DNA from 4 places in the Peribacillus sp. NPDC097264 genome. Region 3 is predicted to be linked to each of the others. Evidence: riboswitches for the same ligand, from Rfam matches in the RefSeq annotation. Region 3 holds a riboswitch; each other region holds the start of a gene.
What was found. Region 3 has a riboswitch for S-adenosylmethionine ahead of ACQKL0_RS00835 (methionine ABC transporter ATP-binding protein). Riboswitches for the same ligand answer to the same signal wherever they lie in the genome.
Positions count from the first base shown of each region.

Region 1: another riboswitch for S-adenosylmethionine. It lies ahead of ACQKL0_RS09255 (YezD family protein); the one in region 3 lies ahead of ACQKL0_RS00835 (methionine ABC transporter ATP-binding protein).
Region 2: another riboswitch for S-adenosylmethionine. It lies ahead of mtnW (2,3-diketo-5-methylthiopentyl-1-phosphate enolase); the one in region 3 lies ahead of ACQKL0_RS00835 (methionine ABC transporter ATP-binding protein).
Region 4: another riboswitch for S-adenosylmethionine. It lies ahead of ACQKL0_RS17285 (bifunctional homocysteine S-methyltransferase/methylenetetrahydrofolate reductase); the one in region 3 lies ahead of ACQKL0_RS00835 (methionine ABC transporter ATP-binding protein).

Region 1 is NZ_JBNNSR010000005.1:85,883-90,868, forward strand. It holds gene pdxS (pyridoxal 5'-phosphate synthase subunit PdxS) at 1-633, shown strand, start outside; gene pdxT (pyridoxal 5'-phosphate synthase glutaminase subunit PdxT) at 636-1,229, shown strand; gene ssuE (NADPH-dependent FMN reductase) at 1,419-1,955, shown strand; SAM riboswitch class I at 2,196-2,303, shown strand; gene ACQKL0_RS09255 (YezD family protein) at 2,472-2,588, shown strand; gene ACQKL0_RS09260 (phosphoadenylyl-sulfate reductase) at 2,756-3,460, shown strand; gene sat (sulfate adenylyltransferase) at 3,488-4,636, shown strand; gene cysC (adenylyl-sulfate kinase) at 4,666-4,986, shown strand, end outside.
Region 2 is NZ_JBNNSR010000004.1:337,528-342,513, reverse strand. It holds gene ACQKL0_RS08775 (cupin domain-containing protein) at 1-357, opposite strand, end outside; gene ACQKL0_RS08770 (methylthioribulose 1-phosphate dehydratase) at 379-1,005, opposite strand; gene ACQKL0_RS08765 (2-hydroxy-3-keto-5-methylthiopentenyl-1-phosphate phosphatase) at 1,017-1,664, opposite strand; gene mtnW (2,3-diketo-5-methylthiopentyl-1-phosphate enolase) at 1,667-2,899, opposite strand; SAM riboswitch class I at 3,056-3,213, opposite strand; gene ACQKL0_RS08755 (pyridoxal phosphate-dependent aminotransferase) at 3,329-4,513, opposite strand; gene ACQKL0_RS08750 (carbon-nitrogen family hydrolase) at 4,614-4,986, shown strand, end outside.
Region 3 is NZ_JBNNSR010000001.1:157,485-162,470, forward strand. It holds gene ACQKL0_RS00825 (MetQ/NlpA family ABC transporter substrate-binding protein) at 193-1,026, opposite strand; gene ACQKL0_RS00830 (methionine ABC transporter permease) at 1,042-1,710, opposite strand; gene ACQKL0_RS00835 (methionine ABC transporter ATP-binding protein) at 1,703-2,737, opposite strand; SAM riboswitch class I at 2,882-2,993, opposite strand; gene ACQKL0_RS00840 (O-acetylhomoserine aminocarboxypropyltransferase/cysteine synthase family protein) at 3,106-4,416, opposite strand; gene ACQKL0_RS00845 (thioredoxin family protein) at 4,756-4,986, opposite strand, start outside.
Region 4 is NZ_JBNNSR010000011.1:84,686-89,671, reverse strand. It holds gene ACQKL0_RS17295 (phosphatase PAP2 family protein) at 1-324, shown strand, start outside; gene ACQKL0_RS17290 (MOSC domain-containing protein) at 811-1,452, shown strand; SAM riboswitch class I at 1,564-1,662, shown strand; gene ACQKL0_RS17285 (bifunctional homocysteine S-methyltransferase/methylenetetrahydrofolate reductase) at 1,769-3,616, shown strand; gene metH (methionine synthase) at 3,609-4,986, shown strand, end outside.

The sequences.
Region 1 (4,986 bases), on a different contig from region 3:
GGTCATATTGTGGAAGCGAGAATCTTGGAATCCATGGGAGTGGATTACATTGATGAAAGTGAAGTACTGACTCCGGCCGATGAAGAATATCATATTTTGAAAAGCGATTATATAGTACCTTTTGTATGTGGTTGCCGGGATTTAGGGGAAGCCTCCCGACGTATCGGCGAAGGGGCCTCGATGCTTCGGACGAAGGGAGAACCTGGGACAGGGAACATTGTGGAAGCTGTACGGCATATGAGAAAAGTTCAATCTCAAATTCGTAAAGTATGCATGCTGAGCGAGGATGAATTAATGACTGAAGCAAAAAGTATTGGTGCTTCTTATGAAGTTCTGAAGGAAATCCGGCGCACAGGGAAATTACCTGTAGTAAACTTTGCAGCAGGTGGAATTGCGACTCCTGCAGATGCCGCCCTGATGATGGAACTTGGGGCAGACGGTGTATTTGTGGGCTCAGGAATCTTCAAATCGGAAAATCCCGATAAATTCGCTGCTGCCATCGTACAAGCAACTACATACTTCACCGATTATGATTTAATAGGCAAGTTGTCTAAAGAATTGGGAAGCGCGATGAAAGGAATTGATATTTCTAAGTTGGCCCCAGCTGAGAGAATGCAGGAGCGTGGATGGTAAACATGGTAACCATAGGTGTTTTAGGTTTGCAGGGTGCTGTAGATGAACATATGAACCAAATCAAGGAAGCCGGTGAGCATGCGATATTAGTTAAGAACCCAGAACAGTTAAAGGATATCGATGGCCTAATCATTCCGGGTGGAGAAAGCACCACTATGAGAAAACTAATGGACCATTATGGTTTCATGGAGCCGATTACGGCATTTTTCGAACAAAAAAAACCGATTTTCGGTACTTGCGCAGGGATGGTATTAGTGGCAAAGGAAATGGTTAGTTTGGAACATCCCCATCTTGGTTTTATCAATATTACAGTGAATAGAAATGGTTTTGGTCGTCAGAGGGAAAGTTTTCAAGCACCCCTTATAGTTAAAGGAATGGAAGAACCTTTCATGGGTGTCTTTATCAGAGCACCTTTTGCCGTTGGCGTAGGTGAAGATGTGGAGATATTAGCAAATTATGACGGGAAAGTAGTGGCGGCTAGACAAGAACAGGTTCTTGTCAGTTCGTTTCATCCAGAACTGACCGGTGATCAACGATTTATACAACTTTTTTTAAAAATGGTGAAAGACTCAATCAATAGAGTTGAAAAGCTCTAAAAATCCTGCCCTAACGGGGCAGGATTTTTAGTCAATGGCATAATACGATTCTTATTAGTGTTTCAAAAATATAAATTCCAATTAAGTTACTTGACTTTTATTTTTCTGATAATTAAGATAATTAATTGAAGTTGCTTAACTGGAAAGGACCCAGATCCTTTGCAGATTTTACATACAGGAGGAATAGATATGAGCGAAATTATAATTTTATCAGGCAGCCCTGCTATACCATCAAGAACAGATATTTCATTAAAATATATCCAAACGTTGGTGGAAAAAGAAGGATTTACAACGAACTATCATTCTATTACCGAGTTTTCTGCAAACGACTTATTCCAAGGTCGTTATGATAGCGAGGATATTCTAAGACTTTCAGAAAAGATTAAGCAAGCTAATGGTATCATTATTGGTTCACCTGTCTATAAGGCATCTTATACAGGAGTGTTGAAAGCTCTAATTGATTTATTACCCGAGGGCGCGTTTAAGGATAAGCCAGTTTTGCCCATAATGGTTGGGGGAAGCAACAGGCATTTATTGGCTATAGATTATGCGCTGAAACCTCTTATATCAATATTAAAAGGGGAACCGATGCAGGGGTTATACTTTGTGGATAAAGAAATCGATAAGCAGAATCCAAAACATCCGATTAAGGAAGTGGAATTACTTGATCGTACAAAGAGTCAAGTAAAGGAATTTGTAGAAGCCATACAAAAAAGAAGAAATTGATGATTTCTTCTTTTTATCTTGACCCTTCCCATCAACGAGTTAAGTTATAGGCTACTTTAAAGGTTTATTCAAGCTTGTTCAGGATGAATGAACCTTTTTTACTGGCTTAACAAATCACTGTAACAAACTTGAACTATTTGTGTATAATAATTGAAGTTAAACCAAAATATTAAACCAAGTTAATTTATATGAAAACTCCATTGACAATGATTTGATATGTGTTAATATTTAAAATAATAAAACTTATCAAGAGCGACGGAGGGATTTGGCCCTTTGAAGTCCAGCAACCTGCATCATGAATGCAAGGTGCTACATCCAACAAAATGTCATCATTTTGGAAGATAAGGTAAATAAGATTACCTTATCAATCTTTCCATCTTGGCATGGAAGGATTTTTCTGATTGATTTTATTAATTTGGGGGAATTCATTTACAAGCTGATCATCTTACGACAAGCTAGTCGACGAGTTTTCTTAAAGGAGGAATAGCCTTGGAAAAGGAAAATCAGCTGGGGGAAATATTTGAAAGGCTGCAAGAAATGCTAAAAACTATGAAATATGGATCCATAACCCTTATCGTTCAGGACGGTAAGGTTATACAAATGGAAAGAAACGAAAAATTGAGAATTAAATAAATGGACTGCTGACTAGAAAACTAGAGGTGGATTTAGCTGATATAAATAGGAAACTATTGGTTAAAGCCGCCTTTTTCATTATAAGAAATGGTGTTTCAAAGGCTTTCAAAGATATCTGCTGTACCATAGGGTGATTCTTAAAAGGGGGTATAGAGTTGGCAGAGCTAGTGGACTATGAAAATATTGATACAGCGACATTACCTTCGTTCCCGGAAGATAGCGATACAAAAGGCGCGTTAGAAGTATTGGAATGGGCAAATTCAGAGTACGGAGATAAACTCATTTATGCCTGTAGTTTTGGGATTGAAGGAATTGTACTGACAGATTTGCTGGCAAAGGTTAATCCTTCCGCCAAAATCGTATTCTTGGATACGGATGTTCATTTCGCTGAGACTTACCAATTAATCGAACAAGTGAAAAATCGTTACCCACGGCTTTCCATTGTAATGAAGAAACCGGAAATGACATTGGAAGAACAAGCCGCTGAATTTGGTGATGAATTATGGCTTCATGACTCAAATCAATGCTGTAACATCCGCAAAATTACGCCGCTCACTGAAGTATTATCAACAGCGACGGCTTGGCTCTCGGGACTGCGCAGGGAGCAATCGGAAACCCGTGCATTGACTGAATATATAAACAAGGACAACAAATTCAAATCTATCAAAATTTGTCCGCTCATTCATTGGACATGGAAAGATGTATGGCGTTATGCGCATAAAAATGGCTTACCATATAATGTGCTTCATGATAATGGATATCCAAGTATTGGCTGTAAAACATGTACAGCACCTGCCATTAATGCTGATGATCTTCGTTCAGGACGATGGCAAGGTGCCCAAAAAACAGAATGCGGATTACATTTATCATAATTATAAAAAATTCAGGGGGAAATCAGCATGACCATTAGCTTGCCGCACGGAGGAACATTAATCAATCGCTTTGAACCAGACTATGATTTAACTAAAATAGAACAATCCGTTGAAATTGATGAAATCTCATTAAGCGACTTGGAACTTATAGGGACTGGAGCATACAGCCCCATTGAGGGATTCTTTTCAAAAGAAGACTATCAAACAGTAGTAAAGGATATGAGGCTTAGCAGCGGGCATGTCTGGAGTATTCCTATTACATTACCACTTTCCGCTGATGTGGCAAACGCTCTTACAATCGGAGAAGAAGTAAAGTTAACTCATGAGGGCCAAACTTATGGAGTCCTTGCCGTTTCCGATATATTTACACCTGATAAGCAAGTGGAGGCAACTTTAGTTTATCAAACGGATGATGAGAATCACCCAGGTGTAAAAAATCTATATAATCGTGGCGATGTATATGTAGGTGGTAAAATCAAGCTTATTAAACGGATCGAGCGTCCATTATTCGAGGATCATTATTTAGACCCAGTTGATACCCGAAAAACATTTGAAGAAAAAGGGTGGAAAACGGTTGTCGGTTTCCAAACAAGAAACCCCGTTCACCGTGCCCATGAATATATTCAAAAAACAGCATTGGAGATAGTGGATGGATTATTCTTAAACCCATTAGTTGGTGCCACGAAGTCCGATGACATTCCTGCTGACGTTCGGATGGAAAGCTATAAAGTATTACTTGAAAAGTATTATCCAAAGGACCGTGTCTCACTTGCGGTATTCCCAGCAGCCATGCGATATGCAGGACCTAGAGAAGCGATTTTTCATGCAATGGTTCGTAAAAACTACGGATGTACTCACTTCATTGTCGGACGCGACCATGCAGGTGTGGGCGATTATTACGGTACGTATGACGCACAAAAGATCTTCGGGAACTTCACTTCTGATGAGTTAGGGATAACATTATTATTCTTTGAACATAGCTTCTATTGTAAAACATGTGGGAATATGGCTTCTGCAAAAACATGTCCGCATGGTAAAGAAGATCACGTCATCCTTTCTGGGACGAAGGTTAGGGAAATGTTACGGAATGGGGAAATTCCACCAGCCACTTTCAGCCGCAAAGAAGTAATCGAAGTATTGATAGAAGGGCTTAAGAAGAACGAGGTATATAACTAATTATTGTAAGTTTTAGAAGGAGGATCCTCATGAGTAAAAGTACTAATGTAACTTGGCATGATGCATCGGTAACGAAGGAACTTAGACGGAAGCAAAACGGTCATGAGAGCACGGTGATATGGTTTACCGGGCTTTCAGGTTCTGGGAAATCAACGATCGCCAATGCTGTTGCAAAAGAGTTGTATAATCGGAATATCCGAAATTATGTTTTGGATGGGGATAATATCCGTCATGGACTTAACAAGGATTTAGGCTTCTCAGAAAAAGATCGCACAGAAAATATTAGACGGATTGGAGAGGTATCCAAGCTCTTCGTGGACAGTGGTCAATTCGTATTAACGGCATTTATA
Region 2 (4,986 bases), on a different contig from region 3:
CTCGATGGCGAAGATACTCGTTCCCCCAGCGATGAACCGTACCTCGTCATCTTCATGATGGTGTTCCTGCTTGAAGTTCTGCAACAATTGGTCCAAATTCGGATTGGAATCGGATAATGTGATAATATCATGCGCTTTATATCCTCTTCTTTCCGAAATTTCTTTAATCTCTGACTGGAAAGCATCAAGAATCTCTTGTTTATCTTCATCCGTAAGATCATATTTTTCCACCAGATGGGCTGGCAATTTTGAAATATCCCATTGTTCGTAAATTACGCCTTGAGTCTCTAAAAAGCTCTGAACCTCTTCATTTGTTTCAATTACTTCATTTGTTTCTTGGAATCTAATTGTAGCCATTATTTTTCCTCCTTTATATTTTTAGCTGAGCGAACCTGTCAATATCTTTTGCTGGTTAAGTAACAGCTGATATTGAAACAGAAATTCACATGCTTCTAAGATTTTTTTTGCTTCCAACCCGCTTTTTCCCCATACGGTTATACCATGATTTCTGATAAGCACCGCCCCCGAGTCTGCATCGACATGGGGACTGAATGTCTCAGCCAACAACGGAATATCTGCATGGTTATGGATGATGGGTATCTTCAATTCTGCATCTTCCTGCCATCGTCCAGTAGCCTTGATAATTTCATGATGACAAAAAGTCACTTCCCCAACTTCACTATATAACTCGGAAATCACGTTATTTTCTACTGTATGGACATGGAGGACGCAATTGGCATCCGTTTTCCGATAAATCTCTGTATGAAGAAGAGTTTCAGCGGAAGGTCTGAGCTCGGTCATTTCGACTGGTTTTCCTGACAAATCCACCAAAATAAAATCGGAATCTGTCTGCTTGCGTTTATCCTTGCCACTTGCGGTTATATAAAAAGAAGGGCTATTAGCCTCACGGATCGATAAATTTCCACTCGTCCCCATGAACCAATCTCTCTCGGCTAGTTCTCCCTTTATTTGCGCTAGTTCCTGCCACTCTTTTGAAGCTGTCACCCTTACACCTCCTACATTTTTTTTAGAATATCAATCACATCATGGAAAGTTTCAAACTCTTTATGGGGAATGGCTTCTGTGCGGCACTTTTCAAGGAGCCTGTCACGGGCAATAACAAAATCTGCCTGTTTAGCCGCTTCAAAGTCGGTAACGGAATCTCCAATCACCAATTTATACTGATCCTTTGTAGAAAGCTTTCTCATAATCGTAGGTTTACAGCAACCACACCCATGATTACATTGGTCATCACAAGTATACGGCCACTCAATCATAATTTCTTCCTGACTGAAGTCGGCATGATTACAGTAGACATTCTCTACAGGTAAGAGGTCATTCAAAAGAGGTTCAACGAAAAAGTCCATTCCACCACTGACAATATAGAGAGGAATATCTGATTTTTTTGTAAATTCCACAAAATCACTGAACCCTTGGCGAATACCCGCTGTCTCCTTCACATATTGAATGATGTCCTCCTTTAAATCGCTATCCAGCAGGGAAAACATTTCCCCTACACCGTGGGAAATGCTGATTTTTTGCTGAAGAACACCATCTTTTAATGCCTCCCAGCCGGGCGGGGCAAACTTCTTCATGATTGAGATGATATTATCCGAGTTGGTGATCGTTCCATCAAAATCACAGAAAATGATCGGTTTGACCATGATTATAGCCCTCCCCATAGGGCCAGTGCTTTTTGAAGTGCCTCATCTTCCTCAGCCGCGATTGACAATGATTTTCCGGAAAGGACAGCTTCTACTGCGGAACGGAAGGCCTTAGCTCCGCCTTTTGCACCATCCGGATGACCATGGACGCCCCCACCAGCATTGATCACACTTTCTATCCCAAAATCCTTGATGAGATCTGGAACCATGCCAGGATGGATACCTGCCGATGGAACCGGGAAAGTCCTTTTCCAAGATGCTTCATTTCTCGTCAATCCTTCAGCAATCGCCAATGTCTCTGCTTTATCGAGTGCCACATTTCCGTATGGAGAGGGAAAGAGGGATAAATCTGCACCTGATATCCTCACCAGTTTTCCAAGGAGAAGCGGATAGCTGAGTCCATAAAATGAAGATGAAGCTAATGCTCCGCTATATGCCGGATGAGCCATGATCGGTAAGTTGATCCGGTCATTTTCGCGTAAAGCCTGTAGAACATCCAATCCATATGTATGAACATTAAATAACAAGGCATCTGCGCCGGCTTCGGCTGCCAGTTCAGCTTTATCCAATAGTTCTAGTGTTTTTCCTGACAGGTTCACAGCATATAAGGTTCGATGTCCCGTTGTCTCATAGATACCTTTCAAAATGGCCTTTCCGGTTTTGACTCTATTGATGAAAGGCGTCTGATCTTGGTCAAAAAGAATCTCATCGTCCTTGACAAGATCGACTCCTCCCAATGCCTGTTGCTCCAATTGTTCATTATGAAAGGCAAGGTCTCGACCTAACACACCTTTAAAAATACTCATCACTAGGGGGCGGTCAAACACATCAATTTTTTCCCTGATCCCACTAATTCCGAATCGAGGACCTGGAAAGGCTTTTTGAATATCGCCGACAAAGTCCAAATCCATCAATTTGATTTCCCCATCCAATGACAATTTACCAAATACTGTCGTCAAGATAGCCGGTAGATCATTAGAAAAATTACCTGCCGGGTAGGCAATCCTGATTGTTGAACGGTACACTTTTTGACCGAAATAGAGATTAACTCGCTCTTCTTCGGGAAGGGGTGTTACGGAAACTACCCTACCTTTATGTTTTTCCAGTTGCTGTTGCACCAAGTGAGGAAGTTCAGTCCATGTCCCTACAGTCAATCCTAAAGCAATGCCTTCTGCTTTTTTCTCATGCTCTCCTTTGAAGTCATGAAGTAAATACGTAGCGATTATTTCGCTCATCTGATCACTCCCAATACGTAAAAGTCATTCTTAAAGTTGTCATTGTTGGTCTTTCCTTTAACAAGCTTCTAACCATCTGCGAACAAAGTTGCACTCCAATTCTCTGTTAAAAATGTAAAAGCCCCTTCCTAAAGAAGAGGCTTTGAAAAAGCCATCTTCTTATCTCCCAGCTCTATAGCTGCAAGAATTAGCACCGTGCCTTACGGAATCAATAAAATGATCCGGCGGTATTATCTCCGCCCCATTTCACAATGGTATTACAGTCGGTTGCTGGGCTTCATCGGGCTAGTCCCTCCACCTGCTCAAAATAAGAAAATGCTATTATATTTTCGTTTATGTATCTTAACTAAAAATTTAGAATTCTTTTTTATATTCTTTCACGCAATTCATACTTTGTCAATAGGTATAATGTTCAAACTATTCAATATCTCACTGATTTTCTTTGAATATATTCAATGTACGAATTCTTTCTACCGCTTCTTGGAGTCTGTCTTCTGAAGTGAGAAGTCCCACCCTGACGTATCCTTCACCAAATTCACCGAAACCATTTCCTGGTGCAACTGCTACATGGGCATGTGCCAGTAAATGATCTGCAAAGCTCGCTGAAGTATATCCTTCAGGGACCTTTAGCCAAGCAAAGAAGGAAGCATCTGGAGCCTGTACATCCCATCCAATGGATCGTAACCCTTCGATAAATACATTTCGTCGTCCTTCGTACATGTTCACGAGTTCCTTCACACACTCTTGTGAATCCAGTAAGGCGCATGCCGTGGCTTCTTGTATTGCGGGAAAAAGGCTGACGTAAAGATGATCCTGCAATAATTCAAGCGATTCGATGACACTCTGGTTGCCAACCGCAAAGCCAACCCTCCACCCCGCCATGTTATATGTTTTAGAAAGGGTGTAAATTTCTATCCCCACTTCTTTTGATCCTTCTGCTTGAAGGAAGCTTACCGGTTTTTTCCCATCGAACCCAATTGCACCATATGCGAAATCATGGACCACACATATCGAGTGTTCTTTTGCCATGGAAACCGTTTCTTCGAAGAATTCTGCTGACGCCGATGCTCCTGTGGGATTATTGGGATAATTCAAGAACATCATCTTCGCTTTGTCAAAAACCTCTTTATCTATTTCCTTATAATCGGGAAGAAAATCATTTTCTTCGGTCAAGGGCATAATTTCCGTTTTAGCTTGGGCTAACGCTACACCTGACAGGTAATCTGGATAGCCCGGATCAGGCACTAAAATTGTATCGCCTGGATTCAACAAGCATTGCGGTAATTCGACTAGACCAGCCTTTCCACCGAAAAGAATCGCCACTTCCGTTTTAGGATCTAGCTTGACGCCATATTCACGTTCATAAAAGAGGGCCGCAGCTTCTTTTAAATAGGGAAGCCCCCTAAAAGGAGAATATTTATGATTCATGGAATTTCCTGCTGCTGTCTGCAGGCTCTTCACGATATGTTCAGGAGTCGGTTGGTCTGGATTTCCCTGCCCAAGATTAATGACATCCTTGCCTTCTGATGTTATGTTATTAACTTTTTCGACTAAAGAAGCAAAAAACTGCTTTGGAAGCTCTTGAAGAAGTCTGGATTTTTCGAATTGCACCATCTTTGCACCTTCTCTGAAATTTCTTGAAATTATAGTCACAAATGATATATGTTTATCTTAATCTTGTAAAGTACTTTTTTACATATGGAGGTTTTAAATGATGAAATGGAAAATCGCCTGTTTACAAATGGACATTGCCTTTGGACAGCCAGATATAAATTTCCAGGTGGCAAAACAATGGATTGAAAAAGCTGTACAGTCTAAACCGGACATCGTCATGCTGCCGGAACTATGGACAACCGGCTATGACTTAACGAGATTACATGAAATTGCAGACGAAGAAGCAGCACAAACCATTACCTTTCTAAAAGCCCTTGCAAAAAAACACCACATTAACATAATCGGTGGCTCGATTGCAAAGAAAACTAAGGAAGGCATCTATAACACAATGCTCATCATCGATAAAGAAGGCAAACTGGTTAAAGAATATGATAAACTCCATCTGTTTCAATTGATGGATGAACACCATTACT
Region 3 (4,986 bases):
TACCCAACCCCATGTGATAACTGCATAGCTTTTTCCATTTCGCTCGTTACGTTTAAATCTAAAGTATTGATAGTGAACCATCCTTTCAAATTTGTGAATCATTTTGTTTCTTCGTCTATTCTATACCCTTTGCTTTCAACTTTAAACCCCAACTTAAAAACGACCTGGAAATCCAGGTCGTCTTTCGTTGCTTTATTCCTTTGCAGGTACGACTGCACCCTCATATTCCTCAAGAATGAAATCTTGAATTTCTTTGGAATGTAATACTTCCACAAGCGTCTTGATTTCTTCTTTGTCTTCGTCACCTTTATTAACAGCGATCACGTTCACATATGGTGATTCAGAATCTTCTATTGCAATGGAATCTTTAAGTGGATTCAAGCCAGCGTCGATTGCATAGTTAGAGTTGATTAGGACCGCATCTCCTTCGCCGCTTTCATAGATCTTCGGAAGTAATGCCGCTTCATAATCTGCATCGAATTTAATGTTCTTCTTATTCTCGACAATATCTTTTACTGTAGCTGTCGTTTTATCAATGCCTTCTTTAAGAGTAATCAGGCCATTCTTTTCTAAAAGTGATAAGGCACGTCCATGGTCTGCAACAGAGCTGCTTAAAATGATTGTTGCTCCTTCTGGAAGCTTATCAATGCTTTTATATTTTTGTGAATACAAAGCAATTGGTTCAATATGGATGCCGCCTGCATTAACAAAATCATATCCATTTTCCTTAATTTGAGATTCTAAATAAGGAATGTGCTGGAAGTAGTTCGCGTCCAGTTCTTTATTGTTCAAAGCCTTGTTTGGCAAGATATAGTCTTGGAATGTTTCCACTTCCAATTCAATGCCTTTTTCTTTAAGAAGAGGAATCGCTTTTTCAAGAATCTCTGCATGTGGTACATTCGATGCACCCACCACTAACTTCTTCGTATCATCGCCACTACCTGTATCTTTCTCTTTATCCGTTCCGCAAGCCGCCAATGCAATTGATAAAACTAGAACGAATGCAATCCCTAAAAACTTTTTCATCCTTTTCATCTCCCCTTATCTTTTATCCAATTTAGAAGTAATCACATCACCGATAATCTGTATGATGAAGACAATAATTAATATGACAATCGTCGCTACCAGGGTAACGTCGTTGTGATTCCGTTGATAACCGTCCAGATAGGCTAAGTTACCCAATCCACCAGCCCCGATGACACCTGCCATTGCCGTGTATCCAACCAATGCAATCGATGTTACCGTGATGCCTGATATAAGGGCCGGCATCGATTCTGGAAGGAGGACCTTATAAATGATGGTGCTGGTTTTGGCTCCCATTGATTTAGCCGCTTCAATCACGCCTTTATCAATCTCACGAAGGCCGATTTCGACCATCCGCGCATAAAATGGTGCTGCACCGATAATGAGTGCTGGTAATGCCGCATTCTCACCAATCATGCTACCGACAAGTAATTTGGTGAACGGAATTAATAATACAATCAAGATAAGGAATGGAATCGAACGGAAAATATTAACGAAAGCACTTAACACACCGTTAACGCCCCGATTCTCCCACATATTCCCCTTGCCTGTTAAAAACAGAAGCAACCCCAATAGTATCCCTATAAAAAAGGTCGCTACAACTGAAATACTTGTCATATACAGCGTTTCTTTCGTCGCTTCTATGATGTCTTCCCAATCTACATTCGGCAATAATTCTTCAAGCATGAGTAATCACCTCCACGCCTACCTGCTGTGCTTTTATGAATTCGATTGCGCGGAGCATTTCATCTTCACTGCCATCAAGGTGGATGAACAATGTTCCATATGAGCCGCTTCTCGTTTGTGATATTTTCCCCTGGACAATGTTCACATCCAACTCAAAATTACGTACCAATTTTGTGATCAACGGGCTTTCTGCATGATCCCCCACGAATGTCAGTTGAATCACTTTTCCTGCTGGATACCGTTCAAACAAATGCTCCATCGTTTCTTTTGTCTCTTCTGGTTCTGTCACCTGCTGAACAAAACGCTTAGTCATCTGTTCTTTAGGGTTTCTGAATACTTCCAGGACAGCTCCCTGTTCGACTACCCGTCCACTTTCCATCACAGCCACTCGATTGCAAATCTTCCGAATGACATGCATCTCATGTGTAATCAAGACAATGGTTAAACCAAGGCGTTGATTTATATCCACAAGCAATTCCAGGATGGAATCGGTTGTCTGGGGATCTAGAGCGGACGTGGCCTCATCACACAAAAGCACTTTCGGGTTATTGGCAAGAGCCCTCGCTATTCCCACCCTTTGCTTCTGTCCACCACTTAGCTGCGATGGATACGCTTTTTCTCTTCCTTCCAATCCAACTAACTTAATGAGTTCATTGACGCGCTTGATGCGTTCTTGCTTGGAGATGCCCGCAATTTCCAGAGGAAAGGATATATTTTCTTGAACGGTCCTTGACCACAAGAGATTAAAATGCTGAAAAATCATGCTAATCTCTTGACGGGCTTTACGAAGCTTAGACCCTTTAATTGTTGAAACTTCATTTCCCGCAACGTTCACGGAGCCCTCAGTAGGCCGTTCCAACCCATTCAGCATACGTATGAGCGTACTCTTGCCAGCCCCACTGTATCCGATGACTCCGAAAATCTCGCCTTTATTTATTTCTAAATTCACACTATTCACGGCATGAATCGTTTCGCTATTTCCTTTTCCTGTTCGAAAAAGTTTACTGACGTTTGACAATGTAATCATGTATGCTCACCTCTTTATCCAATTAAGCCTATGAATTTAGTCGATTTATTTTTATGGCCTCCTGATGAATCTATCCTCTATGATTCAAAGAAAATAGAAAAAGCCCTTCTGCATGAGCAGAAAGGCAGGGAAAAGCAGGCCTTCCTCTCATCTCCCAAAGCCTCTACGCTTTGTGTGAATTGGCACCTTTCCAAGGAAAATCCTTGTCGGTTGCCGGGTTTCAACGGGCACATCCCTCCACCTCTCTTGATAAGAGCTATATATGGACTATTCTTTTTTGTCTTAACATTCACTTTACTATGTCTGAAATTTTAACACAGATAAAAAAGGAGTGCAATGTAAAATCCTAGGGTGTACCTGTTTCTCCATTAAACTCTTTGAGAATTCACTGACACGATATTCGTCGCTTTTTCAATCGCTTGCTCTAGATCTTCAAGTAAATCGTCTACATTTTCAATACCGATTGAAAGGCGAACCTGGTCGGCGCTGACACCGGCCTTGACCAGTCCTGCATCATTCAATTGCTGGTGAGTTGTACTTGCTGGGTGGATGATTAGGCTTTTAGCATCCCCGACATTGGCGACATGCGACCATAACTCTACCGAATTGATGAGTGTGGAACCTGCTTCACGTCCACCCTTAATTCCAAACGTCACCACAGATCCGGCTCCCTTAGGCAAATATTTATCCACAAGGGCTTTATCGGGATGATCATCGTTACCCGGATAAGAAACCCATGAGACTGCCGGATGGTTCTCCAAGTATTGAATGACTGTCCTCGTATTCAACAGGTGTTCCTTCATCCTGACATGGAGCGTTTCCAGGCCAAGCGTGAACTGGAATGCACTTTGAGCACTTAACGTCGGTCCCAAATCCCGAAGCAATTGCACACGCGCTTTCGTGATAAAGGCAGCAGGCCCTACCGCTTCGGAATAGACAAGTCCATGATAACTAGGGTCAGGTTCCGTAAAGCCTGGATAATTAGGCGAATTCCAATCGAATTTACCACCGTCGATGATGACTCCCCCTAATGTCGTACCGTTACCCAATAGCCACTTTGTAGCTGAATGGATGACAATATCCGCCCCAAAGTCTATTGGTCGGCACAGATACGGCGTTGCGAAAGTGTTATCGATGATAAGAGGTATCCCTGCTTCGTGGGCTATTTCCGCCACTTTTTCGATATCAAGAACCCTTAAGCTTGGGTTGCCGATTGTTTCGGCAAATATGGCCTTCGTTCGTGGAGTGATTGCCCGTTTGAAATTTTCCGGATCATCAGGTGAGACGAATTTCACTTTGATTCCGTATTTAGGGAGTGTATTTTCAAATAAATTATAGGTCCCGCCGTACAGTGTTGAAGCAGAAACGATTTCATCCCCCATACCAGCGATATTAAGGATGGAAAGGGATATAGCGGCCATGCCGCTTGCAACTGCCAATCCACCGATTCCCCCTTCTAACAGGGCCATTCTTTCTTCAAAGACACTGACAGTGGGATTGTGAAGCCTCGTATAGATATAGCCATTCTCTTTTAATCCAAACAGATTCGCTGCATGATCTGTATCTTTGAACAAATAAGCATTACTTTGATAAATGGGCACGGCGCGGGCACCCGTTTCGTCGACTTTTAAACCGCCATGCACACTCAACGTCTCAAAGCGGTAATTTTTTTCTGTCATTATATTCTCCCCTTCTTCCATTGTTTTAGTAGGGATTAAAGCGATATTGCCTCTTCTCTTGTTATATGCAAGGAACCTTATAATATGAAGAAGTCGGAACTTCCCGCCACCGTCCATAGAAATTTCCCTATTGAACGATGTCGCCTGGATAAGCGCGTTTTGTAAATGGCAGACATTCCATCCTCGTGTATGATGCGTCTATAACGTATGTACTTCATACAAAATATAGCACTTTAGTAGCAGGTAGTCAATTAGTTATTAGAATATTCAATCATTAATACGAATGCTATTTCCCCCCCATGACTTTAACAAAAAAACCAATCCATGTAGGATCGGCTTTTAGCTTATCTCTTTCAGCAATCCATACAAATAAGGAACAGACTGAAAGGCATATATTTTTTTTGTCATCTTTCCTTTTTCAAAAAGCAAAAGACAAGGTACGCTCTCAATTTCATATCGTTCAGCCAATGTCTGGACATAATTCATGTTCATTTTTCCAGCCTTCATTTCCGGGAACAGCTCTAGTGTTATGGAAAGCATTCTTGAAGCCACCTGGCAGGTTCCACACAA
Region 4 (4,986 bases), on a different contig from region 3:
TTTCAAAGGGAAAGACCCGATATCGCTCCATTATTATCCGTTTCCGGATATAGTTTTCCTAGTGGTCACTCTATGGCTTCGGTTATCGTTTACGGAAGCATTGCAGTTGTATGTTTACGAATCGTCAAAAGTAAATATATGAACGGCATTATATGGTTTTTGGCTTTTTTGGCTTCATTGGTCATTGGATGGAGCCGCATTTATCTAGGGGTGCATTACCCGAGCGATGTTGTGGCAGGTTTTGTTGCCGGAGCTGCTTGGCTAACGATATCGGCATGGCTGTTACGATACCTGGAATATAAGGGGCGAAAAAATAGAAGCTAAGGGGAAAATGAAGGCATAAGAAAATCACCAAAATTATCAAAAAAGTGGTGTACTGTGAGGAAAGTAATGATCGCACCTATAAATTTTCATTAAAAGAAGATCTCCTGTTCAATTTGGTAGTTACTTGTTAGGTATAAATAATTAGTAAGGATCTACAGTTTTCCACCCTTTTTAAAAGGAGACAAAAAAATTCGCCCCCTAAAGAGCGACAATGAGGAAATTAATCGTGAATCAACATATAGGCGACGGATTGTCTTTTTCGACTATATATTGTGTTCATATTCTATCATAATTAATTTGGAAATAGCAACTAAATTACTAAAACAAAGGGATTATTTTTATATCATTCTCTTTTCACATCGAATTTTATACCTAGTAAAGAGGTTATTGCTTTTTTTTTGGTATAATCAAATAATTGAATAGATTGAATATAAAGAATGTTTCTTTATTGCAATCTGGAAATTTAAAAGAAATGGAAGATGTCCAATGGAAAATCGTAAAATCATGTCTCTTCAAATTGGGATGCCAAAAGAGGAGGAGCTTTCGGGGGTAAAGATCAAAACGGCAATGGATAAGAAGGCCATCGACTATATCACCGTAACAAAATCAGGGATTGATAGGGATGGAGTGGGTAACAGAAAGTTCCATGGAGGGCCTGACCGTGCACTATGTTTTTATCCCTTTGAGCATTATGATTTATGGAATCGAACATTCAATAAGCAGCTTTCCATCCCTGCATTTGGGGAGAATTTGACGATTGCTGGAATGACTGAACGTCAAACGTTTATAGGCGATATCTATAGCATTGGCGGGACCGTTATTCAGATTACACAGGGGCGTATTCCTTGCTCGACCATCTCCCACTTTAACAAAGAGCCAGAGTTTTTGAAATTGGTGATGGACACTAATCTAACTGGCTATTTTGCTAGGGTTATACAAGAAGGGGTAATTGGCCAACAAGATGATATCGTGTTATTGGATCGGCTTCAAGATAAGGTTACGGTACTTTATGCAACGGATGTCATCCTTCATAAGCGTGATGGGGAGGAGGGGGCAATGTCCTTGCTTTCCATTGAATCCTTGTCGGAAGAATGGGGAGCCTTGCTTTCTAAAAGGATGTATCGTTAAAAAGTCTGAAGAAAATGAAAAAATGATAAATATACTCTTGAAATTATCAGATGATTCATGTAAATTAAATATAAATAAATTTTGAAATGTTTAGAAAATTAAACTTAATAAATCTTATCGAGAGAGGTGAAGGGACTGGCCCGATGAAACCTCAGCAACCAGCCTAGGCAAAGGTGCTAAATCCAGCAAGCAGAGCTTGATAGATGAGGAGAATGTTTCGAAAAAAGCCTTCTTCTTTGAGAAGGTTTTTTTTCTTTACTCTCACACTCATAGAAACTGACAAAAACCATAGTGTTTTTAAGAGAGGGTGTACTAATTGGATTTTCGTAGTGAATTGAAGGAAAGAATGCTAGTTGGAGACGGCGCGATGGGTACGTTGTTGTACTCCTATGGAATCGATCAATGTTATGAGGAAATAAATTGCACCAATACTGATAAAATTGAGTCTATACATAGGGCCTATTTAGAAGCGGGTGCAGATATTCTGCAAACCAATACATATGGTGCCAATTTCAATAAATTGAAACGGTATGGGCTGGAGGAAGAAGTCAGTCGGATCAATCGCCAAGGAGTCAGCATTGCTAAACAAGTAGCGAAAGGGAAGGCTTATGTTTTTGGTACAATTGGGGCCCAGCGTAGTATACGTAAATCGGATTTAAGTATAGAAGAAATAAAACGGGGTTTTCGAGAACAATTATACAGTTTGCTTCTGGAAGATCCCGATGGAATTCTTCTTGAAACATTCTATGATTTTGAAGAGCTTGAAACGGTACTTCAAATTGCTAAAAAGGAAACGGACCTGCCGATTATTGCAAATGTATCGATGCATGAACTTGGAAATCTTCAAAATGGATTTCATTTGAATGAAGCTTTTCAAAAGCTAGAGTACCTAGGTGCAGATGTGGTTGGGGTGAATTGTCGTCTGGGCCCCCATCATATGATAAGGGCACTGGAAGAAGTGAAATTGCCTATGCAGGCGTCGATTGCCATCTATCCTAATGCAAGTCTTCCAGATTATGTGGATGGGAGACTGGTCTATAAAGCGGAACCAGAATATTTCGGTTCAAGTGCACTCGAATTACGAAAACAAGGAGCAACCATTATAGGGGGTTGCTGTGGTACGACACCACTACATATACAAGCTGTGAACGAAATGATTGGCACTTTAGCGCCAGTCAAGGAAAAAATTACGAAAGCTCGACATATAGAAATTATTGAAGTGAATAACCAAAAACAAGAATTAGCTCTTCATGAAAAGGCAAAAACGGATAGAACGATCCTAGTTGAGCTTGATCCACCGAAAAAGTTAGGAATCGAAACGTTTATGGCAGGAGCTGAAGCCTTGAAAAAAGCTGGGGTGGATTCCATTACTTTAGCTGATAATTCACTTGCTTCACCAAGGATATCGAATTCGACCTTAGCCAATTTATTAAAGGCTGAATTAGGGGTGAATCCGATGGTCCATATTACGTGCAGGGACCGAAATCTTATTGGATTGCAATCCCATTTAATGGGGTTGCATACAGTCGGGCTGGATGAAGTTTTAGTTATCACTGGTGATCCTTCTAAGATTGGTGATTTCCCGGGGGCAACGTCTGTCTATGATTTATCTTCATTCGATTTGATAAGTCTGGTTAAGCAATTCAATGAGGGCTACTCCTATTCCGGACAAAGTCTAGGGAAACGGGCTAATTTCAAGATTTCCGCAGCTTTTAATCCAAATGTGAAATATCTCGATAAGGCTGTTCAGAGAATGGAAAAGAAAATCGCTTGCGGTGCTCATTCGTTTTTGACACAGCCAGTTTATTCAGTAGAACAAATAGAAGAAGTCTATCAGGCGACAAAACATTTGGAAACACCGATTTTCATGGGGATAATGCCCCTTACCAGTACGAGGAATGCCGAATTCATCCATAATGAAATACCGGGGATTAAATTACCTGACAGTGTACGGAAAGCAATGGCCTCAGCGGGAGCTGATCCAGTAAAATCAAGGATTGAAGCTATAAATATAGCAAGGGAATTGGTAGACGCAGCCCAAGAGAGGTTCAAGGGAATTTACTTAATAACGCCTTTCTTACGCTATGAAATGACAGCGGAACTTACTACATATATTAAGGATCATGATCGTAAACAAACATCTGAGGTGGCAGGACATGAGTAAAAGGGAAATTAACGTGCAATTACAATCAAAGATTCTTCTTCTTGATGGAGCAATGGGCACCATGATTCAAGCTGAAGATTTAACGGCCGAGGATTTCGGTGGAGAACAATACGAAGGGTGTAATGAGTATTTATCGTTAACCCGTCCTGAAATCATTCAAACCATCCATGAAAAATATTTAGCGGCAGGTGCCGATATTATAGAGACTAATACCTTTGGTGCCACAAGCTTAGTGCTGGAAGAATATCAATTAAGCACGCTTGCATATGAACTTAATAAAGTATCGGCAGAGCTTGCCGTAAAAGCATGTGAAAAATATTCAAGTGATAATTGGCCCAGGTATGTAGCGGGTTCCATGGGACCAACGACAAAAACTTTATCTGTTACAGGTGGAACGACTTTCGATATATTGACCGATTCATATGAGGAACAGGCACTTGGCCTTATAGACGGTGGGGTAGACTTATTACTCGTGGAAACCTGTCAAGATATGCTCAATGTAAAGGCGGCCTTTTCTGGAATTAGATCGGCCATCGCTAAAACTGGCAAGGAAGTACCGATAATGATTTCAGGAACAATCGAGCCGATGGGAACGACGTTAGCCGGTCAGTCCATAGAGGCATTTTATTTATCGGTAGAGCATATGAACCCTCTGGCTGTCGGTTTGAACTGTGCGACAGGCCCAGAGTTTATGATTGACCATATCCGTACTCTAGCAGATCTATCCGACAATGCGATTAGCTGTTATCCAAATGCAGGATTGCCTGATGAGGAGGGGCATTACCATGAATCTCCCACTTCCCTAGCCGAGAAAATGAAACAATTTGCAGAAAAAGGCTGGGTCAATATCATTGGTGGCTGTTGTGGTACCACTCCTGAACACATTAAAGAGCTCTCAAGAGTACTTAAAGATATTCAACCACGGAAATTACCTGAGGCTGCACATGGTCATGCCGTATCTGGCATCGAGCCGCTTATTTATGACGACTCAATGCGACCCCTGTTTGTCGGAGAGCGAACGAATGTCATTGGATCTCGTAAATTCAAGGAATTGATTCGTGCTAAGAAATACGAACCAGCAGCGGAGATTGCCCGGGCACAAGTTAAGAAAGGTGCGCATGTCATTGATATCTGTCTGGCAGACCCTGATGGAGATGAGTTCGGTGACATGAAAGAATTCATTGAAGAGGTCGTCAAAAAGGTTAAGGTCCCTTTAGTCATCGATACAACTGATGAAGACGTTCTTGAACAAGCCTTGAAACATTCCCAAGGGAAGTCCATCATAAACTCAATCAATCTCGAAGATGGTGAAGAAAGGTTTGAAAAAATCGTTCCACTTATTCATCAATACGGTGCGGCTGTCGTAGTAG